DNA from 4 places in the Peribacillus sp. FW305-BF15 genome. Region 3 is predicted to be linked to each of the others. Evidence: riboswitches for the same ligand, from Rfam matches in the RefSeq annotation. Region 3 holds a riboswitch; each other region holds the start of a gene.
What was found. Region 3 has a riboswitch for S-adenosylmethionine ahead of AC3WLU_RS18970 (sugar ABC transporter substrate-binding protein). Riboswitches for the same ligand answer to the same signal wherever they lie in the genome.

Region 1 (7,249 bases), on a different contig from region 3:
TCAGTTCGGCATTGATTACGGAAAAAATGGCACTTGCAGGCGGTTTCGGAATTACGCATGGTGCACATGTAGGTATCGGCTCTTTGCCAATCGTATTATTCGGGAATGAAGACCAAAAGAAAAAATACCTTCCTTTACTAGCAACGGGTGAGAAGATTGCTGCGTATGCCTTAACGGAACCAAGCTCAGGTTCAGATGCCTTGGGAGCAAAAACGACAGCGAAATTGAATGCTGAAGGAACACACTATATTTTAAATGGTGAAAAACAATGGATTACAAATGCAGGTTTTGCAGATGTCTTCTGTGTATACGCCAAAATCGACGGCGAACAATTCTCCGCTTTCATTGTTGAGCGTGATTATAAAGGCGTATCAACTGGGGCTGAAGAAAAGAAAATGGGGATCAAAAGCTCATCTACACGTACTTTAATCCTCGAAGATGTTCATGTACCAGTAGAAAACCTTTTGGGTGTAGCCGGAAAAGGTCATATCATCGCTTTCAATATCCTGAATATCGGGCGCTATAAATTAGGCGTCGGTGCTGTCGGCGGATCCAAACGTGCCCTTGAGATTACAGCTGCTTATACGAATCAACGTCAACAGTTCAAAACGAAAATTTCCGATTTTAACTTGACGAAAGAAAAACTTGCAACAATGGCAGCTAAAATTTATGCAGCAGAAAGTTCTGTATATCGTACGGTTGGCCTTTATGATCAAAGACAAAGCAAATTGACGGATGAGCAAGTGAAAGATGGGAAATCAATGGCGGCTGCAATCGCTGAGTATGCCATCGAATGTTCATTGAATAAATTCTTTGCTTCCGAAGTATTGGATTACGTTACGGACGAAGGCGTACAGCTTCATGGCGGTTATGGTTTCATGCAGGAGTATGAAATTGAAAAAGCATATCGCGATTCCCGTATTAACCGAATCTTTGAAGGTACAAATGAAATCAATAGATTGCTTGTCCCGGGAACATTCCTGAAGAAAGCACTTAAAGGAGAATTGCCGCTACTTCAAAAAGCTCAGGGGTTGCAAGAGGAATTAATGATGATGATGCCGGAAGAACCTGGCGATGAGCCACTGGCACAAGAAAAAATGCTTGTTAGGAACGCTAAGAAAATCGGTATTCTGGCTGCTGGGCTTGCGGCACAGAAATACGGAAAAAATCTTGATCAAGAACAAGAAATCCTCTCCAACATTGCTGATATCGCATCCCTTGCCTATGCAGCTGAATCCGTGGTATTGCGTACGGAAAAAGCAATTGCAGCTACAGGTCTTGAGAAGAACAAACAAAAAGTGCTTTACACTGAAATCTTCGTTCAGGAAGCTTTCAATGAAATAGAACAGCATGCAAAGGAAACGTTAATTGCAGTGGAAACAGGCGATACTCTTCGCATCATGCTTTCGTCGCTCCGTAAGCTGACAAGACACACTCCAATCAATGTCATTGCGAAAAAACGCGAAGCATCCGTCAAAGTAATCGAAACGGAAAAATATGCTCTTTAAGCAATGAGTCAGAATCCGTAAAGGGAATGCCCGTAAAGGCATTCCCTTTATTTCCTTTGATGAAATCGCATTGGAAATTCAAAAGACATTTCGTTGTATTGCGTGGTAAAAACGGGTATTCTATTGATAGGTGGTGAAATGATGGGCTTAACATTATATTGGTACCCAAAATGCGGTACATGCCGTAATGCGAAGAAGTGGCTGGATAATCATGAACTGCAATATGAAGCGATCCATATAGCGGATAATCCCCCTTCGCGAACTGAAATAGAACAACTATATAAAAACAGCAATTTGGAGTTGAAGAAGTTTTTCAATACTAGCGGTCAAAAATATCGGGAGCTGGGCTTAAAGGATAAGCTGAAAGAAGCTTCTGAAGCAGAGATGCTTGATATATTGTCCACAGATGGAATGCTTCTGAAAAGGCCGATTGTTACGGATGGCACCAAAGTGACGGTAGGATTCAAAGAAGAGCAATTCGAACAGGTATGGAACTGAAATTTCACAAAATATTTGGTTAATTCCTTACTTAAACAAACAATCTACCTTATAATGGAATAGATAAAATAAGATGTACATATGGAGGGTTAATTATGACAACAACACCAAAAGAACTTCGTTACACTAAAGAACATGAATGGGTCAAAACGGAAGATGGAACAGTGCGCATTGGAATTACGGCATTCGCACAGTCCGAGCTAGGGGACATCGTATTCGTTGAGCTTCCGGAAATCGGCGATGAATTGAAAGCGAACGAACCATTTGGAAGCGTTGAATCCGTTAAGACCGTTTCTGAGCTTTATGCACCTATCAGTGGCAAGGTTGTTGAAGTGAACGAAGATTTAAGTGACAACCCTGAATATGTAAATGAGTCCCCTTATGAAAAGGCATGGATGGTCGTGCTTGAACCGTCTAATAGCAGTGATATTGAAAACTTGATGAGCGCTGAAGAGTATGAGAGTTTAATCAACGGTTAAAAAAGAAAGGAGAGGGGGGACTGAAAAGGCCTGCTCTCTTTTTCATTTGTACAGTGGGTGAGTTGCGCACATAATTCGTGAGATGGAGTGATGACATGGAGTGGGGCGAATTCGATAAAGTGATCATTGTAGAAGGCAGTTCCGATAAAAGAAAAGTTGCCTCCGTTTTAAATGAAGATGTGGAAATAAGATGTACGAATGGGACCATATCATTAACTAAGCTGGATGAATTAGTGGATGAATTGATGGACCGTGATGTTTATCTCCTTTTTGACGCAGATGAATCAGGAGAAAAGCTGCGGAAGCAGTTCCGAAGGGAAATGCCGGAAGCGAACCACCTGTATATTAATAAAATGTACAAAGAAGTGGAGAGCTCACCCGAACATCATATCGCAACTGTGCTCCTATCTGCCAATATGAATGTGAAAATGAAATTTTTAAGTCAAAGGGTGAACGACTAATTGATGCAGGAATGGAAAGAAGAAGAGTGTAAGCTTGCTGTTGAAAATGGGGAAACCTTTTGCTTATATTTATATACACCTTTATGCGGAACCTGTCAGGTGGCCTCCAAGATGCTGACGATATCCTTGGAGCTTTTCCCCGAATTGAAGGCAGGCAAAATGAATATGAACTATATCCAAGCAATTGCCGAATCATATGAAATCGAAAGTGTTCCTTGCTTATTGCTTTTCAAAGAAGGGCAGCTGCACAAGAAAATATATGCCTTTCAATCCGTTCCTTATTTGTACGGATTGCTTAAGGAAATCAGTTAGGAAACCAATCAGAACCGCGGTTGGTTTTCTTTGTTGCTGACATTTGAATGAGAGCAGGAAATAAACAAAGAATATTCTAACAATTCATTGACTGATTTAATCTAAAATGCTATATTTTGAATTAAGTAATGGCAGAATTTAATAGTTCTTATCAAGAGTGGCGGAGGGACTGGCCCGACGAAGCCCGGCAACCGGTATAAATTTTTATATACGGTGCTAATTCCAGCAGAGTGTTGGCTCTGGTAGATGAGGTGTATTCTTGAAACCTCTTCTTATTGAAGTGGTTTTTTTGTTTATAAAAAGCCAGATTTCATATAAATCCAACTAAATCCATAGAAAAAGGTGAAATTAAATGTCAGAGAAAAAGTTGCGTTTTGAAACATTGAGTGTTCATGGCGGTCTGCAAGCTGATGAAACAGGTGTCCGTGCCGTTCCTATCTACCAAAGCAATGCATACTTGTTCAAGGACACCGACCATGCAGCAAATTTATTTGGCCTGAAGGAGAATGGCTATATATATTCACGGCTTCATAATCCCACGGTCAGCGTTTTTGAGGAAAGAATGGCCTTATTGGAAGGCGGTATCGGCGGATTGGCAACGGCAAGCGGAATGGCTGCCATCTCACTTTCAATCCTGAATATTGCTGCTGCAGGGGATGAGATTGTTTCAGCCTCTACATTATATGGCGGTACGTATAACCTTTTCGAAAACACTCTTCCTAAATATGGGATCAAAGTGAAGTTCGTTTCTCCCGATGACCCTGAGAATTTCAAAAGGGCGATTACACCAAGAACTAAAGCCATTTTTGCTGAAACGATCGGAAATCCAAGTTTGAGGGTGCTCGATATTGAAGCGGTAGCGGAAATCGCCCACGAAGCCGGCATACCTTTAATCATTGATAATACCTTCGCGACACCGTATCTTTGCAGACCAATTGATTTTGGAGCGGATATTGTCATCCATTCCGCTACAAAATGGCTTCTTGGAAATGGAACGACGCTAGGCGGTGTCATCGTTGATGGAGGGAAATTCGATTGGAACTCGCCGAACTATCCTGGCTTCACGGAGCCTGACCCAAGTTACGACGGTCTGGTATACGCCGAGGCAGTTGGCCCTGCCGCATTCATAACGAAAGCCCGGGTCCAGTTACTACGTGATTTGGGCCCTGCGCTAAGTGCCCAAAGTGCATTCCAGTTTACGCTTGGACTTGAAACGCTGCATGTAAGGATGAAAGAGCATCTATCAAACACCAAGTCTGTCATCCAATATTTAAAAAACCATCCTGCCGTGACCTGGGTTTCACATCCTGGTGATGAGGATCATCCCGATAAAGCCCTTTCGGATAAATATTTGCCAAAGGGAGCTGGATCTGTCGTGACATTTGGGATTCAAGGTAATCGCGAAGCTGGGGCAAAACTTATCAATTCGGTGGAATTATGGTCCCATGTGGCGAATGTAGGGGATGCGAAGAGCTTGATCATCCACCCAGCAAGTACGACCCATCAACAATTGAATGAGGCGGGTCTTGCGAAAGCGGGTGTAAGCGCCGATCAAGTCCGTTTATCGATTGGGATTGAAAATGTAGACGACTTAATAGAAGATTTGGAGCAGGCAATTGAAAAGGCGACGAACATCGTCTCCTTGACTTCCAAAACGCTTTAAGCAAAGTTCCTGTTCATTCTTGTACTAGAAATAATATACATTGCGCTCCTTTTTTATCTATGATAAAATTTCTCCATACTAAAGAACTTAATGATGTACAAATATTCTATATATTAGCTCTTATCAAGAGAGGTGGAGGGATGTGCCCGATGAAACCCGGCAACCGACAAGGAGATTTCCTTGGAAAGGTGCCAATTCACACAAAGTTTAATCACTTTGGAAGATGAGAGGAAGGCCTGTTTCTTCACCTGCCTTTCTGCTCATGCAGAAAGGTTTTTTCTATTTTAATTGGGAAAACTTTTACATGATAGGAGAAACAGACTAATAATGTAGAGAAATCAACTAAGTTCATAGGTTTTATTGGATAAAAGAGGTGAGGGTTAATGATTACATTGACGAAAGTCAGTAAGCTGTTCCGAACAGGAAAAGGAAACAGTGAGACGATCAAGGCTGTAAATAATGTGAATGTTGAAATAAATAAAGGCGAGATTTTCGGGATCATCGGTTACAGTGGAGCGGGGAAAAGTACTTTGATCAGAATGCTCAATGGATTGGAAACACCGACAGAGGGATCCGTTGTGGTGGCTGAAAAGGAAATTTCAAAAATTAAAGGGGCTCAGCTCCGTAAGGCCCGTCAAGAAATCAGCATGATTTTCCAGCATTTCAATCTATTATGGTCAAGGACCGTTCAGGAGAATATATCTTTCCCGTTGGAAATTGCAGGTATTTCTAAACCTGAACGCACCAAGCGTGTGAACGAATTGATCAAGTTAGTCGGACTTGAAGGCAGGGAAAAGGCCTATCCTTCGCAATTAAGCGGAGGGCAAAAGCAAAGGGTGGGCATAGCCAGGGCTCTGGCAAATGACCCTAAAGTGCTGCTGTGTGATGAAGCGACTTCTGCATTGGATCCGCAGACTACCGACTCCATACTCGAATTGCTTGTTGACATCAATCAGCGTTTGGGATTGACGATCGTCTTGATTACGCATGAAATGCATGTAATACGTAAAATCTGCCATCGCGTCGCCGTGATGGAAAGCGGGCAGGTTGTTGAACAGGGTCCTGTCCTGGATGTCTTCAAGAATCCTAAAGAACAAATGACGAAGCGTTTCGTGCAACAGGTAACGGAACCGGAAGAAACGAAAGAAACGATGGACCATTTGCTCGAACGCTATCCAGCAGGCAAAGTGATTCAATTGACCTTTGTAGGTGATCATGCAGAAAGCCCATTGATCACCAAGCTTGTACGTAACTTCGAGTTGGATGTCAATATCGTTCAAGGTAAGATATCCCAAACAAGAAGCGGTTCATATGGAACATTGTTTATCCATCTAGATGGCAAAGAGGATGAAATGCTCCGCGCAATCGAATTCATTAGAGCACAGCAGGTAGGCGTGGAGGTGATTACTCATGCTTGAAGAATTATTGCCGAATGTTGATTGGGAAGACATCATTGAAGCTACGAAAGAAACGCTTTACATGACAAGCGTCTCTGTAGTGGCAACCTTTTTTATAGGCATAATACTAGGATTGATCCTTTTCCTGACAGGGAAGGGTAATATGTGGCAAAACCGGGCTGTCAACGGAATCATGAGTGCTGTCGTCAATATATTCCGTTCCATTCCATTTCTTATTTTGATCGTGCTGCTCATTCCTTTCACTAAAGCGCTTGTCGGTTCCATGATCGGTGAGAACGCTGCACTGCCGGCACTTATTATCGGTGCTGCCCCATTTTATGCGCGTATGGTTGAAATCGGCCTTCGTGAAATCGATAAAGGTGTAATTGAAGCCGCTAAATCGATGGGGGCAAAAACGAGCACGATCATTTGGAAGGTCCTTCTTCCAGAGTCGATGCCTGCCCTTATTTCCGGGATTACCGTAACATCGATTGCATTGGTTGGATATACCGCAATGGCCGGGGTCATCGGCGCTGGCGGGCTTGGTAACCTAGCCTATTTGGACGGCTATCAAAGAAATCAAAATGACGTTACGCTTGTAGCGACAATCGTTATTCTAATTATCGTCTTCATAATTCAAATTATTGGAGATGTGATTACATCTAAATTGGACAAAAGATAAAGGGAGATGAATAGGATGAAAAAGTTTTTAGGATTTGCATTAATCTTAGTGTTATCTATCGCTTTGGCTGCTTGTGGAAGTGAAAAGGATAAAAGCAGCAGCGATACGGAAAAAGAATCGAAGAAAATAGTTGTAGGGGCATCCAATGTTCCTCATGCAGAAATCCTTGAGAAAGCTAAACCGCTTCTTAAAGAAAAAGGAATCGATTTGGAAATTGAAACGTTCCAGGACTATGTTTTACCGAATAAG
Region 2 (7,249 bases), on a different contig from region 3:
AATCATAAAGAGTTATATCCTCAATCACATTATGGAATTAGGTATATTATCGAAAAAAAAGATTTAGACATATTAAAGAAAATAATAGATGACAGCTATGATTTAGGTTTCTCAAAATCCTTCAAAAGACATACTAACATTGAAATCAATGAATTACATAAGTTCATCAATTGAAGTCAATTGAAGTATTACAGATGCTGAAAGGTTGTTTTCGTTAATAGAAAAAGGAGGACAAGATGAATGGACAGGGAATCTTCATTATTAAAAGAGCATTTGTATCAGCTGGAGGAGAAATTGTTAAAATCTGAAGTTCGTACATCTCCAGAAGAGCTTTCATCCTTATTGAAAGATGATTTCTTTGAGTTCGGCAGTTCGGGTAACATATGGTCAAAAAGCGATTTTATGGGGCAAGAGGGTGCCGGAGCGGTGAACATGACCCTAAGTCAATTTGAGATGCATCCATTGTCTGATGATACCGTGTTAATTACATACCGGATTTTTGATGAAGATAAGCTGGAACATACCTTAAGAAGTTCAATCTGGAAATGTGCGAATGGAAGATGGCAGATGTTTTTTCATCAAGGCACAAAAACAAAAGGGCCCCTTTAAGACTATTATTTATGAAAAAGAAAGTTTTCCCTGCTTGAAAACTATTTCACTAAAATGATAAGGGTGGATGAAGTTGATCTTTCGTACCATTGATACGGACAAAGATAAAGATACTATCATTAAATTCCGGAAAGATTCCTTTATTGTAAGTTTTGGAACTGATGCGGGTTTTGGAGATGAACATGCCTATCTGCAACGAATGGAAGAAAGGGTACGCAAATTTCCGGATGGACAGGTGATCATTGAAAAGGACCAAGAACGGATTGGACAAATGGAACTTCAAATTCGTGAGTATGAAGGAACTGAAATTGGCTATGTGAATCTATTTTATCTTATTTCCGAATACCGCAGTAAAGGCCTTGGCAAGGAATTGGTCCGCTACGCAGAAAACTTTTTCAGGCAATTTAATGTATCCGAATATCACTTAAGGGTTTCTCCGGATAATCAAAGGGCGATTTCTTTATATACGAATTCAGGCATGGTGAAGATAAGGGAAGAAAATGAAAAATACCCTGTATGGAGAATGAGCAAATCATTATAAAAGTAGAAATATAAAATATATTGATATAATAAAAAAAGTATCGATTCACTATACTATGAAACTATTTATCGCGATGAAAAATATGGTTGACTTTAGCGAAATTAGAATATATAGTGAAGGACATAATTAAATATAACGTTAATTCTTATCAAGAGATGTGGAGGGACTTGGCCCTATGATACCTCGGCAGCGGGTTTTTACTTTTGTAAAAATACTGTGCTAATTCCAACGGACGAAAGTTTGAAAGATAAGAAGGAGCTTTTCTTAGATAATTAATTTAAGAGTTTACTCTTTTTTATGTCTAAAAGAGGCCTCTTCTGTCTGATGACGGAAGAGGCCTCTTTTGTTTATTCAAAATGTATATGGTTATTTTGAGAATGGGTGCAATTACTCGTGAGTTTCGCGCAATAATCGTGAGTTTGGTGTAATTATTCGTGAGTTTGGCGCAGTTACTCGTGAGTTTGGTGGATTTACTCGTGAATTTTGCAGTTTCACTCCTGAATTTTAACTCTATCATTATGAAACGTTGCAAAGCTCTTCTCTCTGGATAAGGAATTCGTACAAATAAACAGCATGGGGGGAGATTGGATGATTGAGTTTCAGGATGTTAAAAAGGTTTATCAAACAAAGAAACAGACTGTCGAGGCTTTGAAGGGCATTGATTTGACAGTGGAAAAGGGGGATATATTCGGGGTAGTCGGTTATAGCGGGGCCGGAAAGAGTACGTTGATCAGGTTGGTCAATTTGCTTGAACATCCTTCAGATGGTTCGGTGATTGTTGGTGGCAAGGATTTAACCAAATTAAGCCCGAAGGAATTACGGGCAGAAAAGAAAAAAATCGGGATGATCTTTCAGCATTTCAACTTATTAAACTCAAAGACTGTTTTTGATAATATTGCTATGCCGCTGGTTTTATCGGGAACTCCGGCTAAGGAAATTCAAAAACGTGTAGGCGAGCTGTTGGAGTTCGTTGGCTTATCGAGCAAAGCAAAGAGTTATCCGGAACAATTATCCGGCGGGCAAAAGCAGCGGATCGGCATTGCGAGGGCATTGGCTACGAATCCATCGATCTTATTGTGTGATGAAGCTACGTCGGCATTGGATCCACAAACAACGAGTGCAGTTCTGCAGCTCTTAAAAAAAATTAATAAAGAATACAATATCACCATTTTGCTAATCACTCATGAGATGTCTGTCATTCGGGAAATTTGCAATAAGGTAGCGGTCATGGAGGGCGGCTGCGTCGTTGAACAAGGTTCGGTTTTCGAAGTTTTTGCCAAGCCGCAAACGGATATTGCAAAAAACTTCGTGAGAACGGTCATACATGACGAAATTCCACAAAGTTTCTTAAAAAGCATAGGGTCCCATATCCCGATTATTTGGAAAATTAATTTTATTGGAACTACTTCGGGTACTCCTTTACTTTCAACCATCTCGAAGAAATATGATGTTCATTTAAGTGTCTTATCAGCCAATATTTCTGAAATCCAGGAAACGCCTTTCGGGAATTTGATCATCGAAGTGACCGGGAGCAAAAATGAGGTCGACAAGGCTTATCAATATATTAAAGATGAGGGGATTCTCGTCCAGGAGGTGCAAGTATAAATGGGTAATACGCTTTGGGGTATGGAAATAACGGCAGACCAGCTGTCGACAGCTTTCGGTGACACACTTTATATGGTAGCCATCTCATTGATATTTTCCGGATTGATCGGGCTTCCGCTCGGTATCCTGCTTGTCATTACAAGAAAGGGTCACATCCTGGAGAATAAATGGATTTTTAATGTATTGAATCCGATCATCAATATCCTGCGGTCCGTTCCTTTCATCATCTTGCTTGTAGCACTCATTCCGTTTACAAGAATGATTGTCGGCAGTGCGATCGGAACGAATGCGGCCATTGTTCCGCTAATCTTTTACGCGGCTCCTTATATTGCCCGGCTTGTGGAAAACTCGCTGTTGGAAGTGGACAAAGGGATCATCGAGGCAGCTCAGGCGATGGGGGCGACAACATGGCAAATCATTTACCGCTTTTTGATTCCCGAGGGACTTAGTTCGTTAATCCTGACATTTACAACAGCGACAATCGGGCTTGTTGGATCTACGGCGATGGCAGGTGCTGTCGGTGCAGGCGGGGTCGGGGATTTAGCCTTGGCTTACGGTTACCAAAGGTTCGATACGATGACGATGATCGTCACAGTGGCGGCGCTCGTGATCATCGTTCAATTATTGCAATCCACCGGGAACTTTGTTTCAAGAAAAATAAGAAGAAGATAAAACGAACAGGAGGCAGGAAAAATGAAAAAAATCTTATTAACGATCATTGTATTGGCATTGGCCATCGTGGCTGCAGCATGCGGGAACGATGAGGGTGCATCAGGGAGTTCGGATGATGTGAAAACTGTGAAAGTCGGTGTCAGCAGCGGGGATACGAGAACATGGGAATACATTGTCGATTTGGCGAAAGAGGAAGGACTTAATATCGAACTGGTCACTTTCAATGATTATATCCAACCGAACCTTGCGTTAAGCGAAGGTGAAATTGATGCCAATTCATTCCAAACCGTCGCCTATTTCGATGAATTCGTTCAAGATCAAAATCTGAAATTGGAGGCCATCGGGTCGACTGTCATTGCACCTATGGGCCTTTATTCGAAAAAACATAAAAGGCTCAAAGATCTTCCGGATGGTGCTACGATAGCCGTTCCGAATGAAGCAACAAACTTTGGCCGGGCACTGCTCCTGCTTCAGGAAGCTGGATTGATTACATTGAAAGAAGAATTCAATGGATCGGGATCATTGGAAATCATTAAGGAAAATCCGAAAAACTTGAAAATCCAGCCTGTTGCTGCCGGCAATACACCGCGTCTATTGGATGATGCCGATGCTTCAGCCATCAATAATAACTTTGCCGTCGAAGCAGGCCTTACATTAAAAGATTCTTTATTCCATGAAAGTAAAACGGCGAAACCATATATTAATATCATTGCAGTTAAAAAGGGAAATGCCAATCGTCCTGAGCTGCAAAAATTAGTGGAGCTTTATCAATCGAAAGAAGTGGAAGCGTTCATTGAAAAAACGTTTAAAGGAAACACCATTCCTGCCTATGTTTCTGTAGATGAATTAGTGAATTATCAAGACGCTTGGACAAAACCAGCTAATGAAAAGTAATGGATGCATTCAAGAAAAAGGGGAGATTAAGACATGGCGAGAGAATCAGTGCTAAAGCAGCATAAGCAAATCATTGAAGATCATATCGACCTTCATTCCGAATTATATATCGAAACGAGCCAAGCCATTCATGCCAAACCTGAAATTGGGAATCAAGAGTTTTTCGCCTCGGATACATTAACCGGAATACTTCAAAATGAAGGATTTGAAGTGACCCGCAATATTGCCGGGCATGAAACAGGGTTCATCGCCAAAAAAAACTCTTCAAAGAAAGGACCTACAATTGCCTTTTTAGCCGAGTATGATGCATTGCCGGGTTTAGGCCATGCTTGCGGCCATAATATCATCGGCACAACGAGCGTGGCGGCAGGCATTTCCCTGGCTCAAGTGCTGGAGGAAACGGCGGAGAGGTGATCGTTTTCGGAACACCGGCTGAAGAGGGCGGGCCGAATGGAAGTGCAAAAGGAAGCTTTGTGAAGCACGGTCTATTTGATGGGGTGGATGCGGCCATCCTTATCCATCCTGCAGGAAAAACGGGTGTAACAAGTCCGTTTTTGGCTGTCGACCCCCTTGATTTTCATTTTTACGGGAAGTCAGCACATGCAGCAGCTGCACCTGAAGAAGGCGTGAATGCACTTGACGGGGTGATTCAGCTGTTCAATGGCATTAATGCTTTGCGTCAGCAGCTCCCGGCCGAGGTCAAAATTCACGGAATCATCACCAATGGCGGGGAAGCGCCTAACATCATTCCTGAATATGCTTCCGCCAGATTTTACATTAGAGCAACAACATGGAAACTTTGCCAAGAAGTATCCAATAAAATACGTGCAGTTGCTGAAGGGGCAGCACTTGCCACAGGAAGCACGGTTAAAGTGGAACGTTTTCAAAATGAAGTACTCGATTTTGTCATCAATCCAGTTCTGGATGAACTGCTAAAAGAAGAACTGACTCAATTAGGGGAAGCGGTGGCTCCTCGAAAAGAGAGTGGCTTCGGCTCGACGGATGCAGGTAATGTAAGCCATGCAGTGCCGACAGCACATCCTTATATAAAAATTGGACATGATGAGTTGATTGCCCATACGAATGAATTCCGCGACTGTGCCAAATCTCCTGCTGGAGACAAAGCCATCCTGACCGGTGCAAAAGCTCTTGCGCTTACAGGGTATAAATTGCTATCGGATAAAGACCTGTTGGATCAAGTGAAAGCGGCATTTCATGAAGCGAAGCAAAAATAAATAAGATGCAGGAAAAAAATAGTTGACTGCGGATCACAGAGTTAGTATTATATTAATACCAAGTAATTAAATGGGAATTATAGGTTAATTGACCGGAAAACCGGAGACTTTTCTTTCATGTAAAGAGGTGTCTCCGGTTTTTTGTGAATGGGCAAGTCAATACGTATTAAAAAGGAGGATTTATCATGGGGATATTATTACGTAAAGCCATTGAGAAAAAAAGGAACTTCCTGATCAATAAGTTGATTAACAAGGGAGTTTATAAAAAGAATGACATCCATCTATTTGAATTGACCTTAACCGATTTAGAGAATGAATATATTAAAATAAGCAAAATCGAAGAGAGGGAATCCGACGATCATTCCCCCTGTCTAGGGATACATTTCATATAATATCAGAATAAAAGGAGAGGGTGAAATGAGGAAGGGTGTGGAAGAAAGGCGGAAGGAATTAATCTATAAACTTATGATCCATACTGTAAATAAAACGGTGGAACAGCTTATGAAGTTAACCTTGAAAGAATTGGAAACAGAATATAAAAAGGTTCAAAATGACTGTCACCCCCATAGTGATGCGGGTTCCATACATTGGATCCATACAAAACGGCATTAGGGTGAATATGGAACCTTAATTCACCATAAAAAATTCCAGCATTTTGCTAACGGCTGCTTGTGCTGATTCTGCATGATATTTTGAATGGTAAGGGTCGCTGAATCCGTGTCCCCCCATGAATTTATGAACTTCGACATCCTTACTTTCTAAAGCTGAAATTAACTCGTCGACATTAAATGATGGCTCTTCTTGTGGGAAAAATAGCAGTGCAGGGCATCGTGGCGCCAATTCTGCATAATTCCTAATACGCGAACCGTAGTAACCAACAATTCCATCGACACACTCTTCCTCACTGCACAGCCAAGCTACAGTTGCCCCTGCACTGAATCCAAGAATGAAAATCTTTTGGTATGCATCTTTTATATCCGATACTATATCCTTTATCTTATACAAAGCACCCGTGAAACCTACGTTCTCCATAAAATGCCGATAAGCAGCATCCTCTTCGGAATAATCAAATGGCCTCTCACGTTCTAACAAATCCGGACAGATCACATCAAAACCCTGTTTTGATAATAACTCACAAAAATCCTGCATATGTCGGTTCAGGCCATATATTTCGTGAATGACAATGATGACAGTATCGGACTTTTTCTGTATGTTCAGCATTTTTTACCTCCTTGTGCGAATTTCTTCTATTATAAATACAGCCGTCTCCAGAAGGGGGACAGCAACGATTTTTTATAAACATGGAAATGAACTAGATTCTCTTTCAAATGAATGATTAGGTATAGGGAAGTTCTTTTCCTTCTAAACATGCTTTTAAGTTAGCCAAACTAAGTTCATATCCGTCCATGTTAATGGATACTCTAGTGCCTTCGGATTCTGGGAATATTTCAAAAGTGTAAACGAGTTTATCCGAATCCGAGGAATAAGAAAACCTTTCGTAAGGGATTATCTCTTGGATTGTAAAGCTCATTGGGATGCTTTCATTCTCTTTAAGGTTGTTATGTGCACTAGGCATTAATACGAAGATTGCCTTCTCTCCAACCTGGAGTTTAGGAATATTCCATTTTGAAATGATTTCATCATTCGTGATCGCATTCCAAATCGTTTCCTGTTTTTCATGAATTAGAACAGA
Region 3 (7,249 bases):
TAGGATATTACTCCCTATTATCTTTCTAATCGCAACTATATTATAATAGAAGGCAGAACACTAAAGGAGACAACAACATGTCTGAAAATAAAAAATTAAGCCTGGCGGATGCAGTCAAACAAAAACTGGCTCAAAAGCAAGCAGGATCAAGTAAAGATAAACTGGAAACAGGCGTTGTGAAGAAAACGAAACAGCTAAAAAGCCAGTTGACCAAAAAGCCGAATAACCAACGTAAGCGTACAGGGGTATAATCCTAATTCGTCAAAGGACAAGTACTGTTCGGAGCTTATCAGTGAGCAGTTACCTTTTATGAATGAGGGTACTGCTTTTTTATATGAATGCAAAAATGGGGATCAAGTAATGGACGAGCCAGAGTGATTTTGTTTTTTACCGTTTATAGGTAAGTTGAAGGGCTGGGCTTCTGGTCATTTAGAGGGATGGAGAATGGTTCGCTCACTTCTAGCTGATATGTGGTAAAACTAGAAAAACATATTTTCTCGAAAATGGAAATGACATCTCTGTATCGGTTTATTAAAAACATTACAGTTCTAGTTGGTTCTGTTTTAAAATTGTAAGAGTGGTGACATGTTGTTACCATATTGTTTTGTTAAAATAACATTTTAAGGTTTTGTAAATGATTTTTTAACTAAAGGAACCTATAAATTGAATATTAGGTCTGCTATGAGTCTTATAGAATCAGTGATGATCCTTTAATTGAAAATATGAAATATATCGGGGGAATAAAGATGGACGAACGTCTGATCGGAAAAAAATATTATGAAACGATGCTTGAGGATACAAGGAAGCATCCCATTCAAGCTTTGGGTGAAATGTTCCTCGTGGAACAAAAAAAGGAAAGATCCGATTTAACCGCAATTAGATTTGCTCAAGGAGAGGTATATTTTCAGCACCATGACTATGAAGCAGCCATTTTTAAATGGGAAAACATAGAAGGGGAACTTGGTTCATGGGCGAAGAAAAACATCGCTGATGCGTATTTTGAATTGGAAATGTATTCAACCGCAGAGGATATCTATAAATCCGTCGATACGGATGAAGCTGTCTTGAAAACAGAAGTTCTTTTGCAGCTGTTTTCCCTGTACATAGTGGAATCAAGAAATGATTTGGCTTCCAAAGTCGTGAAAGAAGCAGTCGAGTTTCAACCAGACTACCCGAATGTCACTGAAATTGCACGCGCCTTTTTTGAAGAACAAAAGGATTGGAACAGTGCGGTGGTATTAGCGGCGAATGAAAGTATCCGTACAGAGTCAATGGGCTGGTTCGATGTGCTGAAAACGTATATCCAGCAGGGTGTTGCCCAATCGATGGAGCCGGATTATTTCTCAACTGTCCTTGGTTCGCTATACACACTCGACCAGGAACGTTTCGAGAAAATGACGGTTGCCCTTTGGAAAAATTATAAATATACGGATGCTTATTTCGAATGGTTAAGAGTGATTAATAATTTGATAGATAACATCGAATTGAACCATGCGGATGTATGGGATGAGCTTTCCGTCTATTACAGGGATGCATATGCAGGTTTGTTAGAAGGAACGCATCTAATCAAAGAATTAAGTCCTGTCGTGCCAAGGTTGCTGGAAAACTGGCTCAAAATCGCAGACGGGGAGCTTTCGCTGTTTGCGGCGGCATCCACGTTGTCCTGGAATGAAATCTTCCCGGATACGATTAATGCGCTGGTCATTCAGGATGCGGAGAGCCTGCTTTCGAAATCGCCTAAATTGGGAGGCGGACTGGAAGCGGGAGAGAAACTGTTCAATTCCATTATCCAGTGGGCTGAAGATAATGATTTAAGGGTTGGAAATAAGCTTAAATGGATGGTGGAGGGGCTTAAAGATACCAGCAATTTCAATCTCCTTCTTGCAGGAAGTACAGGAAATGGCAAGACATCCTTTATTCAGTCAATCGTTGGAGAGAGCATTGCTGCTGAGGACCATTCTTCCCTAGTCAGTGTCAAAGACGGGGATGATTTGGAAATCCTTGAAATTACCGATACAGATAGCAAAGTTGTCGAGGAGCTAACTGATTTGGATGAAACACGCCGTCAGCGCGGGACTATAGTCGATGTGACAATCATCAGTGACTACCTAAGAAATAATCATTTGCGATTATTGGATACACCGGGGTTCAATGGGGAACAAAGCGTGGAATCCGATTTCCAAGGCTATTTACATGGCAGTGATGGCCTGATGTTCGTTCTTGACGCCCGGGCTCCTTTCACCGGCAGCGAAAGGGATCTGTTATTGGAAATTCAAATGATGGCACCTAAACTGCCGATCCATTTCCTATTAAATAAAATGGATACGATATACAGTGATCAGGTCGCAGTCCGGATGGAAGACGAAACATGGGATAAAGTGAATGCATATTTCCCGAATGCGAAAGTGTTCGCTTTCTCCAAACATTATGACAGCAGGCAGCAATTGAAGGACCTTTCAGCCTTCCTTCAATCGAATTATCAAGATGATAATTGGAAGGAAAGAAGATCTGAAAAAATCCTGGCATTCATTCGTAAAACTTTATCTTATCTATTAGAAAAACGGACAGCCAATGAGCGGAAATGCGAGCATTCCATCTCTTGGAATGAGCAGATGGAAGTCAAACTGAATGGAGCGGTCAATCAACTGGCTGATCTGGAAAAAGAAAAAAGTGAAAATATCATAAGGTCGTATCGTTCGCTTAAGGACGAAGTGAAAAGTCAGCTATATTCAAAAATTCCTGAATTACTGAGGGATTGCTCTAAATCGTTAACGGAAAGCAGTGATTTCAGTCAGGTCCATGTACAGTTAAACCAGGAAATGAATGAGCGGATTCAAAACTTCATTTCTGACAAGATCATGCCTCAATATTACCGTTCTCTTCAAGACTGGATTGCCAGTTCCCAAATGGAGTTCTCACAAAGCCAGCAGTTCATGGATGAGATGAGTGCCGGATTCAATGAATTATACAAAGAAGAACGGATTACACTGGCAGGTGACTTCAGGGTATTGGATGACTGGCGCCGTGATGCCGACCGGATGACAAGCAGTATCCGCATCGAAAACGTCAATATCCTTTTGCGCAGGACTCCATCACAATTGCTGCTTAAAGGAGCAGGTAAGCTATTTGGGGCGATACCGCAAAATAAGGCCAATATGTACAATCGTTACAAGAAATACCTGGAAAGTGAAGATTACCTGGATGTTGCTGAAATGATCACGGAACGTTTCCTAACCCAATTTGGATTGTTTGAAAAATCATTGGATCGGGACATCTCACTTTTCTATCGCAGTTCATTTGCCTTACTTCAAAAAACGATAGAGCAGACTCAGACTGAAATAAAAGACTACCAGGCTGCATTGGAGCATATGAAAGAAAATCCTGAGGTTTACCGTGATCCGATCACGTTGTTCGAAGTGAAATTAAGGCAGTTGGAGAGGCTTGAAAAAATCGAGAAAAAGCGTCTAGCCCAGCTCCAAAGAAAATAAAAATAACAGGAAACATTTCAAATATTCAAAAATCTATTGACTTTACGACTATATCCCTATAAAGTGATAATTACGAAAACGTAACACAATATATCTCTTATCAAGAGTGGCGGAGGGACTGGCCCTAAGATGCCCAGCAACCGTTCCATTAGGAATTGGTGCTAAATCCTGCAAAACAGAAATGTTTTGACAGATAAGAGAGGGACAAGTCTGCAAAACAGCCGATTAAACCTCTCTATATTAGAGAGGTTTTTATTTTGGGATTTACACCGACTTAACTGATAAGACTAATTAGAAAACATGGAGGGGAACAAGATGAGAAGGTCTATTAAAGGGATATTCATTTCTGCCATCGCTTCGGCTTTGCTTTTAACGGGTTGCTCTGCAGGGCAGAGTTCCACAGAATCGAAGAAAGAAGAAAAAGTATCATTTGAAAATGTCCCGGAGAGATTTGCTGATGGCGATGGAGCCAAAATCAAAGTGATCCGTAAAATTGGCGGTGATGATCATACTGCCCAATACCTGGCGGGGGCGAAAGAAGAAGGAGAAGCACTGGGGTTTCAGGTCGATACGTACACAGCCAATGGTGATACGGCTAAATTCCATGATGCGATAGCACAGGCTTTGGAGGAAGATTACGACGGCTATATCATTTCACATGGTGATGATGCCGCAACTGTAAATGACGTTCAGAAGTTGGTTGATGCAGGTAAAAGCGTTGTCACATTCGATTCAATAAGCGATCTATCTAAAATAGAGGGCGTGACATTAACTTCACAAGATGATGAAGCGCTGGCAACATTGGCTTTCGATAAACTGATAAAAGAACAGAAAGGTGAAGCGGCAATTGCATATCTTTGGGTGGATGGTTTTCCTCCAATGGTAAGAAGAAATGCAGTCTATCAGGAAAAACTAAAAGAAAATCCAGGGATTAAAGAAGTCGAAAGATTCGGAGTGGCATCCGCTGATACTTCGGTTCAGACACAAAATGCTGTAGCCGCAATGCTGAATAAATACCCTAAAGGCAAATTGGATGCCATTTTCGCAACATGGGATGCCTTTGCCATCGGTGCAGCCCGGGCGATTAAAGAAGCGGGCCGCGATGAAGTGAAGATATATGGAATTGATGTTTCGAATGCAGATCTCCAGGAAATCCAATCGGCTGATAGCTCTTGGTCCTACACGGCAGCAGTCGATCCCAAGTTGATCGGTGCAGTGAATATGAGGATATTGGCTAAAAAATTAGCGGGTGAAGAAACACCGCAAACATATGATTTGGAGGCATCACTCATTTCGCAAAAGCAAATCCAAGCTTCAAAAGAAGCGGTAAACATGGCAAACCTGTCTGATATTGTCGATGGCTGGGGTGTATCGACGGAATTTGAAGAAGATTGGATGAAGGTTTTGAAAGATCATTATAAAAAATAAAAAGAGACACTCTCTTTCCAGCGAAGGGAGTGTCTGTTCTATAAGGGGGAATGGACATGGGCAAGCAACTAGAAATGAAGATGATTTCGATTGAATTTCCGGGGGTGAAGGCGCTAAGTGATGTTGATTTTTCCGTACAATCAGGAACAGCCCACGCATTGGTCGGTGCAAACGGAGCAGGGAAATCGACGTTAATGAAAGTTTTATCGGGAGCCCATGTTCATTATTCAGGTGACATTTTTATTGATGGGATGAAGCGGGATATCCGCTCGCCAAAAGCTGCTCAGGAACAGGGCATTCAAATAGTTCATCAGGAAGTGGATACCGCCCTCATCCCTTATTTAACAGTTGGGGAAAATGTAATGTTGAATGATATGGTCCAAAACATGGGAAAAAAACAAAGGGTACATTGGAAAGAACTGCACAACAAAGCCACTTCTATTCTTGAAGATATGAAAATTCATGTCCCTTCGAAAAAGTTGGTTAGAGACCTGACCTTGGCTGAAAAACAGATGGTCCTGATAGCAAGAGCCGTTTCGACAGAATGCAAATTCCTGATTCTCGACGAGCCAACTGCTCCGTTAAGTCATACGGAGACGACAGAACTTTTTCGAATTGTAAATGAGTTAAAGCAAAAAGGCGTGGCAATCATTTTCATTTCACATCGTCTGCCTGAGATTTTTGAAATCTGTGAGGAAATTACGATCATGAGGAATGGGGAGCGTGTCACTTGTCGAAAAATCGAGGACATAACCCGTACCGAAGTGGTAGAGAACATGCTCGGGAAAACCATGGATGAACAGTTTCCTGAAGTGAATGCTTCGATTGGAGACGTAATTCTGGAAGTGAACGGATTGTCAGATGCCGAGAAAGTTAAGAATGTCAGTCTGAATATTAAAGCAGGAGAGATAATCGGCTTGGCTGGGCTGGTCGGGGCTGGGAAAACGGAGCTGTGTAAAACCCTTTTCGGTCATACGTCCATCACAGCGGGTGAAGTCATACTGAATGGTCGAAAGCTTTCTCTGAAATCACCGCATGAAGCAGTAAAAAGCGGGCTGGCACTTGTACCTGAGGAACGCAGGAAAGAAGGGGTCCTTGTACAGGAATCAGTCTCGGCAAACTTGACTGCAGCCAGTCTCGGCAAATTCTGCAAAATATTCAGTGTCGTCGATCGTAAGGCGGAAAAGGAAAAGGCGAAGGAAATGATCGCAAGTCTCGGCATTAAAACACCTTCAGGGGAAGTGAAGGTCGAAAACCTATCCGGTGGTAACCAGCAAAAAGTTGCGATTGGAAAATGGCTTATGGCAGATGCGGATGTATACATATTCGATGAACCAACGAAAGGGGTCGATGTCGGAGCCAAGAAGGATATATTCGAATTGATTGCAAAGCTTGCAAGGAATGGAAAAGCGATCATTTATGCATCCTCCGAGCTTACCGAAATCATTGGCATTACCAACCGGACCTATGTGTTATATGACGGGAGCACTGTCATCGAATTAGAAACAAGCAAAACGAATGAAGAAGAACTACTATTCTATTCAACAGGAGGTAAATAGGATGAGCATACCCATTCCTGTTACACAGACAGCGAAAGCGAAGAAAAAGGTGGAACTATTCGACTTTTTCTATAAATACGGCACAATATTGACGATTATCATTCTGATTGGAATTTTCGCCGTATCCAATCCATCTTTCATCCAAACGTCTAACCTGATAAACATCCTGCGTTCCATTTCAATCGTGACCATCATTGCGATCGGCATTACGATATCACTGACCGTGGATGGCTTCGACCTTTCCGTCGGCTCCGTCGCATCATTGGCCAATGCCATCGTCATCTCGATGTTTGTCTGGTTTTCCCAGGATACATTCATCGCCATATTAGCTGCGGTCGGTGCCTCACTTTTCGTAGGGGCTTTGAATTCATTCATGATCGTTAAATTGAGAATTCCCGACATGCTGATGACATTGGCTACCATGTTCATTATCCAGGGAATTGCCCTTACCTATACAAAAGGGGCCACGGTTTCGCAAAATATGGTCATGCCAGACGGGACGTTCGCAACAGGACTGATCAGCCCGTTTTTCGCCAAAATTGGCCAGGTACCGTGGATAATCCTGATCATGGCCGTCATTGTGATAGCGACCCATATCTTTTTGACTTATACGAAGCACGGTCGTTATATGTACATTATTGGGGGAAATAAGGAAGCGGCGAGACTTTCCGGGATATCGGTTAATAAATACAAAATCCTTGCCTATCTGCTTTCGGCTCTATTTGCTGCAATCGGGGGGATTGTCCTTGCTTCAAGGGTCATGACATCGGAAAT
Region 4 (7,249 bases), on a different contig from region 3:
GAACCCATTCCCTGCGGCAACAGCTACATGGGCATGCGTTAATAAATAGTCCGCAAAACTCTCGGACGTAAAACCTCCAGGTACCTTGAGCCAGGCAAAAAACGATGCCGCTGGAGCTTTGACTTCCCATCCGATGGACCTCAATCCCTCAATGAAAACATTCCTTCGCCCCTCGTACATTTGCACTAACTGCTCTACACAGGTCTGTGAGTCAAGCAAAGCGCTTGCCGCAGCTTCTTGTATCGCCGGGAAGAGACTCACATAAAGATGGTCTTGTAAAAGTTCAAGAGCTTCTATTACACTCTTATTGCCCACTGCGAAGCCGACTCTCCACCCTGCCATATTGTATGTTTTCGATAGAGTGTATATTTCAACTCCTACATCCTTCGCTCCCTCCGCCTGGAGAAAGCTTATCGGTTTTTTTCCGTCGAATCCGATCGCCCCATAGGCGAAATCATGGACCACACAAATTGAATGTTCTTTTGCAAAGGAGACGGTTTCATCAAAGAAACTTTCAGTTGCAGAAGCGCCTGTGGGATTATTCGGATAATTCAAGAACATCATTTTGGCTTTATCAAGAACTTCTTTATGTATGTCATCGTATTTCGGAAGAAAATCATTTTCTTCTGTCAAGGGCATCAGTTCGGTCTTTGCCTGGGCTAAAACAACACCGGAAAGATAATCCGGATAGCCGGGATCTGGAACAAGGATCGTATCACCTGGATTCAATAAACACTGCGGAAGTTCGACAAGACCTGCCTTTCCCCCGAAGAGAATCGCCACTTCACTATTCGGATCCAGCTTGACACCGTATTCCCGTTCATAAAAGACGGCAGCAGCATCTTTTAAATATTGATGTCCCCGGAATGGCGAATATTTATGATTAATTGTTTTTTCAGCGGCAGTTTGCAAACTTTTGACGATATGTTCCGGCGTCGGCTGATCAGGGTTCCCCTGGCCTAAATTAATGACATCATGTCCTTGCTCCGTGATTGCATTGACTTTTGCGACCAGTGAAGCAAAAAACTGCTTGGGCAGGTCCTGAAGCAGTCCGGATTTTTCGAATTGCACCATTTATACACCTTCTCTGAAATTTCTTGAAATTCTAGTCACAAATGATATATGTTTATCGTAGTCTTGTAAAGCATTTTTTACATGTGGGGGGTTTAAACGATGAAGTGGAAAATAGCTTGTATTCAAATGGATATAGCTTTCGGGCAACCAGATATCAATTTTCAGGTTGCAGAACAATGGATGGAAAAAGCAGCTCGGTCCGAACCCGATATCGTCATATTACCAGAGCTTTGGACAACCGGATACGACTTGACCAGGCTGAATGATATTGCTGATCAAGAGGCAGAAAAAACGATTGAATTTCTTAGAACACAGGCACAGAAACACCAGTTTCACATCATCGGCGGTTCCATTGCGAAAAAAACAAGCAAGGGAATCTATAACACCATGATCATCATCGATAAACACGGAAAGCTCATTAAAGAATATGATAAGCTTCACTTATTTCAATTAATGGATGAACATCATTTCCTGCAGCCAGGTGAAAAAGATGGTTTATTTACTCTTGATGAAAAAATATGTGCCGGGTTCGTTTGTTATGACATTCGTTTCCCAGAATGGCAGCGAGCCCATACCGTTCAAGGCGCGGAAGTTCTATTCGTTACGGCTGAATGGCCAAAGCCGAGACTAGATCACTGGAGAGCTTTATTGATAAGCCGTGCCATCGAGAACCAAGCCTATGTTGTAGCCGTTAATCGTACAGGTTCGGATGTCAATAATATATTTGCGGGCCATTCCTTAATTATTGATCCATGGGGGAATATCATAAGTGAAGCCGGAGAAGGAAACGAACTATTGACAGGCACCTTGGACTTCAACAAAGTTACGGAAGCACGTAACAAAATACCTGTATTCGAAGATCGCCGTCCTGATTTTTATTAATTTACCCATTGACAAACTATTTAAAAAGTTGATATTATTTTCCCGAAGATTAAAATTTCAGAAAACATTTACTCTTATCAAGAGCAGGCTGAGGGATAAAGGCCCTATGAAGCCCAGCAACCGACTGTAATACCATTGTGAAATGGGGCGGATCTTCCGCCGGATTATTGAATCCACAGAGCACGGTGCTAATTCCACCAGAATTCATTTTCTGGAAGATAAGAGGTCCGAAGCCAAAACTTCTGCCTCTTTCTATATGAAAGAGGCTTTTTTATTCTTATTTTGAATCTGGAGGGGAAAAGAATGACTCAAAACCATTCAAATTTTAAGAGATTGACAAACGAAACAGCTATAACTCTTGCAAAAAAACTTGGGTTGGTCAATGCGGATGCAAGTTTGAAATGTAATGAAATCGGCGATGGAAACTTAAATTATGTTTTTCATATTACAGACACGGTCACAAACAAAGGTCTAATAATCAAACAAGCGGTCCCTTATGCCAAGGTACTTGGTGAAAGCTGGCCGCTGACATTGAAAAGGGCAGCCATTGAAGCGAATGCGCTGATTCATTTCAGAAGTTATTGCCCCGAATTCGTACCGCAAGTCTACTATTCGGATGAACAGCTTGCCATCACAGTCATGGAGGATTTATCGCACTTGAAAATCGTTAGAACAGGATTGATCGATGGCGATTCATATCCATTGCTTTCACAGCATATTGGTGAGTATGTTGCGAAGACGGCATTTTATACATCCGATTATCATTTAGAACCCTCTTCGAAAAAGGAAGTGGCCCGACATTTCACGAATCCCGAACTCTGCAAAATCACTGAGGTCTTTATTTTCACGGATCCATTTTTTGAGGAACTCCCTGGAGATTTCGAGGTGGAATTGAAAGATGCCTCCCAAAAAATATGGAATGATCAAGAAGTGATACTTGAGGTCGCCAAGCTGAAGCAAAGCTTTGAAACCGAGCAGGAAGCCTTGCTTCATGGAGATTTACATACTGGAAGTATATTTGCAAGTAAAACTGAAACAAAGGTTATTGACCCGGAATTCGCTTTTTATGGGCCAGTTGGTTTTGACCTTGGTCAATACACCGCCAACCTTCTCTTTCAGGCAATTACACGAAATGGCGCTGGAAAGGAAGAGATTTTCACGCTCCTTCATGAATTTTGGAATGCCTTTGAAGAAACTTATACCGAATTATGGGAGGTCCAAAATAAAAGTCCATTCCGCCATGTGAAGGGTTATCTGCCTTATTTACTGACAAAATTCAAAAAAGATGCTTTCGGCTTTGCCGGCTGCGAACTGATTCGGCGAACCATTGGCCTTTCCCATGTAGCCGATTTAAACGTCATTGAAGATAAAGAAACAAGGATCGCAGCTAAAACGGCAACATTGGAAATCGGTACTTTTTTAATTAAAAAACGGGGAGAATTGGATGTTCCAGCCGTCATTGAAGCGTTGAAGCAACGGACACTGCCATCTTACTCAACCATTTAAAAGGAGACCTGCACATGACTACACTAGCACCCTTACCATATTCGGTACATTGGGATGATACCCATATTACATTATTAAATCAACAAGCCCTTCCTTCCATAACTGAATTTATTGAACTTCATTCTGTTGATGATGTGTATGACAGCATTTTGTCCTTAAAAGTTCGCGGTGCCCCAGCAATTGGGCTGACGGCAGCATTTGGTGTTGCACTTGGCGCCAAGCAGGAAACAACCGCTGAATTAGGGGAATTCAAGAAAAATGTAACGAGGCATATTGAAAAACTCGCCTCTTCACGGCCTACTGCAGTCAACCTTTTTTGGGCGTTAAGGAGGATGGAGAACACCTTGCAGGCTGCGCAAAGCATTTCAACTGCCAAGGAAGCACTTGTAGCGGAGGCTAAAGCCATCTTTGCTGAAGATGAAGAAATGTGCAGGAAAATCGGGGAACATGGTTTATCCCTATTCAATAGAGGAGATTCCATTCTTACTCATTGCAACGCTGGCGGAATCGCCACGGCTCGGTATGGCACAGCCTTGGCTCCCTTCCACCTGGCTAAAGAAAGGGACTTTCCGCTAAAAGTGTACGCATGTGAAACAAGGCCTGTCCTGCAAGGGGCGCGTTTGACGGCTTGGGAATTGATGCAAGCGGGAGTTGACGTCACCTTAATTTCTGATAATATGGCTGCCCATACGATTCACCAGAAAGGAATAAAGGGAATTATCGTCGGGGCCGACAGGATTGCGGCAAATGGAGATACTGCCAATAAAATCGGGACGTTGGGATTGGCCATATTAGCCAAGCACTTTGGTATCCCCTTTTATGTGGCCGCACCATCAAGCACATTCGACCTTTCTATCGAATCCGGCACATCCATCCCGATCGAAGAACGGAATGGAACGGAAATCACCTTCATTCAAGGTGTAAGGATCGCTCCGGAAAACGTGAAGACTTTCAATCCAGCCTTCGACGTTACACCGAATCATCTAATTACAAGCATCATTACCGAAAACGGCATCATAACACCGGATTTCTTCAAAAACATTCCGCATTTTGTTAATTGATCCAGGTTCCTTTTATGGTGTTAAAAAACGAGAAGGATTTTTTATCCCTCTCGTTTTTTAAAGGTGATCGTATTAAGATTATTCTTGCGAGGTCTATAATACAATATTTAAATTTGAACATCTTCAGTTAATATTAGGATGTCTTCGATAATAAAAGAGCATAGGACATTCTTATTATTTTGAAAAGAACTCCTGAAGTGCCTTTTTATTTTCGGTACAGTCCATTTCCAAAACGGCTCCGGACTGGGGATATATTTCATCTTTAAAGCTTCCTTTCACTGGAACCCTTAAGGTCTCGACCGTGTCCGGTGTATGGAAGACGGCTTTGGGACCCATTTCCATTATTGTTTTCAGTCCAATATCCGTATCCAAGTACGAGAGTCCTTGTTCGATTATACTAGGAAGGGCTGCCATACCTTCGAAGGATGAGATTTGATTTATAAACGCTGTTTTTAATTGAACCATTACTTCTTGTTGACGCTCAACCCTGCCAAAATCACTTTCATCGTCATGTCTAAAACGGACATATTTCAATAATTCCTCACCATGTAAAACATTTTTACCGACGCTTGCTTGGATGCTCATATCATCTATGATTTCCTGATCCACATTCACCGCCACCCCCTCAGGGGCAAGTAAATCCACCATCTTCACAAATCCCTTAAAGTCGATTACCGCTACATGGTCGATCTTGACATCGAAGTTTTCCTGTATGGTTTTCTTGAGCAATTCCCTTCCACCATAATAATAAGCAGCATTTATTTTGTTATATCCTGATTTATTCCCGGGGATTTTCACATAACTATCACGCATAATGGAAGCCAGCTTCAGTTTCTCCTGCTCAGGAAAGTATTTTGCAAGGATAATCGCATCTGATCGAGATTTTTGCTCTCCCCTTGTGTCAACACCAATTAACAGAAAAGTTTTATCGTTTTCCTGGTTATCTTCATTGGTTAGTTTTTTTTCCGTACCTTCATTTCCATTTTGTTTGGGTAAAGGGGCATAGGTGCAGCCTGCCAGAATCAAGACCAATAGATATATGAACAATACCTTTTCTTTCATTACCTCACCTCATCGGAAAATTACCCCTATTCTCTGCCTAATTTTGGAATTCTATGCATGAAACGAAAAAAAAGCCTACCAACGATATCCGCTGACAGGCTTTTCAATCAAAATCATTTATTGATTTCTTTCTTTAATACTTCTACTGCCTTTTTCACTTGTGTGTCGTTTTTAAGGATTTTCTCGCGGATGACCTGCATCAATTTCACGGTAGTATCATCCTTAATGGTGCCGGTTTCTTTAATTTTTTGTTCCCTTTGGAATGCTATGACCGCATTCTTGGTTGCTTCATCGAAGAATCCATCTATTTTACCTGGATCATGTCCTGCTTCCTTCAGCATCTCTTCAGCCGCCTTCACTTCACTAGAAGAATCGGATGCTTTCAATTCCTTATCAGGCGAAATGTACGGAAGGCTGGCATAATCAGGAAGCTTCACAGTAATATCCGGCTTGATCCCTTTTTTATGAATCCAATTGCCTTCAGGAGTCAACCATTTAGCTGCCGTATATTTGAAGTTAGATCCATCTTCGAAGTCTTGGGCAGTCTGCACTGTCCCTTTCCCAAATGACTTGACACCGATCAATGGAATGTCCGCAGACTCACTGACAGCCGCTGCAACGATTTCAGAAGCACTGGCACTTCCATCATCAATCAGCACGACTACCGGGATTTTCAGTTCTCCATCATTCTCCGATTTATATACATCTTTTTTCCCGCTGCGATCCTCAACTTGAAGGACCACTTTCCCATTAGGTATGAACAGGCTTGCCATTTTTATTGCTTGATCAAGCAGTCCTCCTGGGTTTCCCCGCAAATCCAATACGAGACCCTTCATATCCTTCTTCGACATTTCTTCAAGCGCCGTTTTCAACTCTTGGACTGTATGTTCGGAAAAACTGGTCACTTGAATTTTTGCAACTCCATCATCAAGCATTTCCGCATATACCGTTTCAATCGGAATTGTATCCCGTTTAATGGTGAGCTTAATCGGTTCCGACTCACCAGCTCTTGAGATGGATAGATCAACTTTCGTACCCTTCTCGCCCCTGATTTTCAGGACAGCTTCAGAAGAGCTGAGTCCTTCAACACTTTTACCGTCCACACTTAATATGATATCATTCGGTTTTACCCCTGCTTTTTCTGCTGGGGACCCTTTTATCGGTGAGACGACCATGATTTGTCCATCCTGCTCCTGAATCTCAGCACCGATTCCTTCAAAAGATGAAGAGATGCTCTCATGGAAACTCGATGCTTGCTTTTTATCCATATAAGCAGAATAGGGATCATCCAATGATTTGATCATTCCATTAATTGCGCCGTCAACAAGTTTTTCTTCATCAACCTCTTCATAATAGTCATCTTTTATCTTATCGTATGTAGAATACAGCTTTTCAAATTCCGCATGCTTATCCGGTGCTAATGACTCTACTTTTTCATCTCCAAAGGTCAAGGCTATTGTAGTAATCCCTGCAGTTAGAAATATGACTAAGAAAATCCCCATAATGAACGTAAACTTCTTCATTTTAATGAATTTCCCTGCCTCTTTTGGCTGTTTTTGATTTTCTTCTTCCACTGAAGCCTCACCACTTTCATTCTTCATGACGATATAAACGATTTCATTCCTATTTTATCAGCTTTCATGCCAATCGAAAAATAATAGTTA

Region 1: another riboswitch for S-adenosylmethionine. It lies ahead of AC3WLU_RS07045 (methionine ABC transporter ATP-binding protein); the one in region 3 lies ahead of AC3WLU_RS18970 (sugar ABC transporter substrate-binding protein).
Region 2: another riboswitch for S-adenosylmethionine. It lies ahead of AC3WLU_RS05195 (methionine ABC transporter ATP-binding protein); the one in region 3 lies ahead of AC3WLU_RS18970 (sugar ABC transporter substrate-binding protein).
Region 4: another riboswitch for S-adenosylmethionine. It lies ahead of mtnK (S-methyl-5-thioribose kinase); the one in region 3 lies ahead of AC3WLU_RS18970 (sugar ABC transporter substrate-binding protein).

The regions. Positions count from the first base shown of each region.
Region 1 is NZ_JBYSYV010000005.1:151,693-158,941, reverse strand. It holds gene AC3WLU_RS07075 (acyl-CoA dehydrogenase FadE) at 1-1,508, shown strand, start outside; gene AC3WLU_RS07070 (arsenate reductase family protein) at 1,650-2,006, shown strand; gene gcvH (glycine cleavage system protein GcvH) at 2,102-2,485, shown strand; gene AC3WLU_RS07060 (toprim domain-containing protein) at 2,581-2,946, shown strand; gene AC3WLU_RS07055 (thioredoxin family protein) at 2,950-3,258, shown strand; SAM riboswitch class I at 3,404-3,511, shown strand; gene AC3WLU_RS07050 (O-acetylhomoserine aminocarboxypropyltransferase/cysteine synthase family protein) at 3,611-4,921, shown strand; SAM riboswitch class I at 5,039-5,151, shown strand; gene AC3WLU_RS07045 (methionine ABC transporter ATP-binding protein) at 5,305-6,339, shown strand; gene AC3WLU_RS07040 (methionine ABC transporter permease) at 6,332-7,000, shown strand; gene AC3WLU_RS07035 (MetQ/NlpA family ABC transporter substrate-binding protein) at 7,016-7,249, shown strand, end outside.
Region 2 is NZ_JBYSYV010000004.1:52,503-59,751, reverse strand. It holds gene AC3WLU_RS05210 (collagenase) at 1-174, shown strand, start outside; gene AC3WLU_RS05205 (nuclear transport factor 2 family protein) at 241-609, shown strand; gene AC3WLU_RS05200 (GNAT family N-acetyltransferase) at 677-1,150, shown strand; SAM riboswitch class I at 1,293-1,404, shown strand; gene AC3WLU_RS05195 (methionine ABC transporter ATP-binding protein) at 1,739-2,755, shown strand; gene AC3WLU_RS05190 (methionine ABC transporter permease) at 2,777-3,427, shown strand; gene AC3WLU_RS05185 (MetQ/NlpA family ABC transporter substrate-binding protein) at 3,449-4,321, shown strand; partial or broken gene AC3WLU_RS05180 (M20 family metallopeptidase) at 4,355-5,556, shown strand; gene AC3WLU_RS05175 (Fur-regulated basic protein FbpA) at 5,742-5,948, shown strand; gene AC3WLU_RS05170 (hypothetical protein) at 5,974-6,168, shown strand; gene AC3WLU_RS05165 (dienelactone hydrolase family protein) at 6,184-6,777, opposite strand; gene AC3WLU_RS05160 (SRPBCC family protein) at 6,893-7,249, opposite strand, start outside.
Region 3 is NZ_JBYSYV010000019.1:4,962-12,210, reverse strand. It holds gene AC3WLU_RS18980 (hypothetical protein) at 78-251, shown strand; gene AC3WLU_RS18975 (GTPase domain-containing protein) at 747-3,488, shown strand; SAM riboswitch class I at 3,583-3,688, shown strand; gene AC3WLU_RS18970 (sugar ABC transporter substrate-binding protein) at 3,804-4,916, shown strand; gene AC3WLU_RS18965 (sugar ABC transporter ATP-binding protein) at 4,973-6,475, shown strand; gene AC3WLU_RS18960 (ABC transporter permease) at 6,477-7,249, shown strand, end outside.
Region 4 is NZ_JBYSYV010000021.1:20,165-27,413, forward strand. It holds gene AC3WLU_RS19990 (pyridoxal phosphate-dependent aminotransferase) at 1-1,074, opposite strand, end outside; gene AC3WLU_RS19995 (carbon-nitrogen family hydrolase) at 1,174-1,956, shown strand; SAM riboswitch class I at 2,028-2,181, shown strand; gene mtnK (S-methyl-5-thioribose kinase) at 2,260-3,462, shown strand; gene mtnA (S-methyl-5-thioribose-1-phosphate isomerase) at 3,477-4,523, shown strand; gene AC3WLU_RS20010 (LCP family protein) at 4,698-5,585, opposite strand; gene AC3WLU_RS20015 (lmo1851 family serine protease) at 5,699-7,159, opposite strand.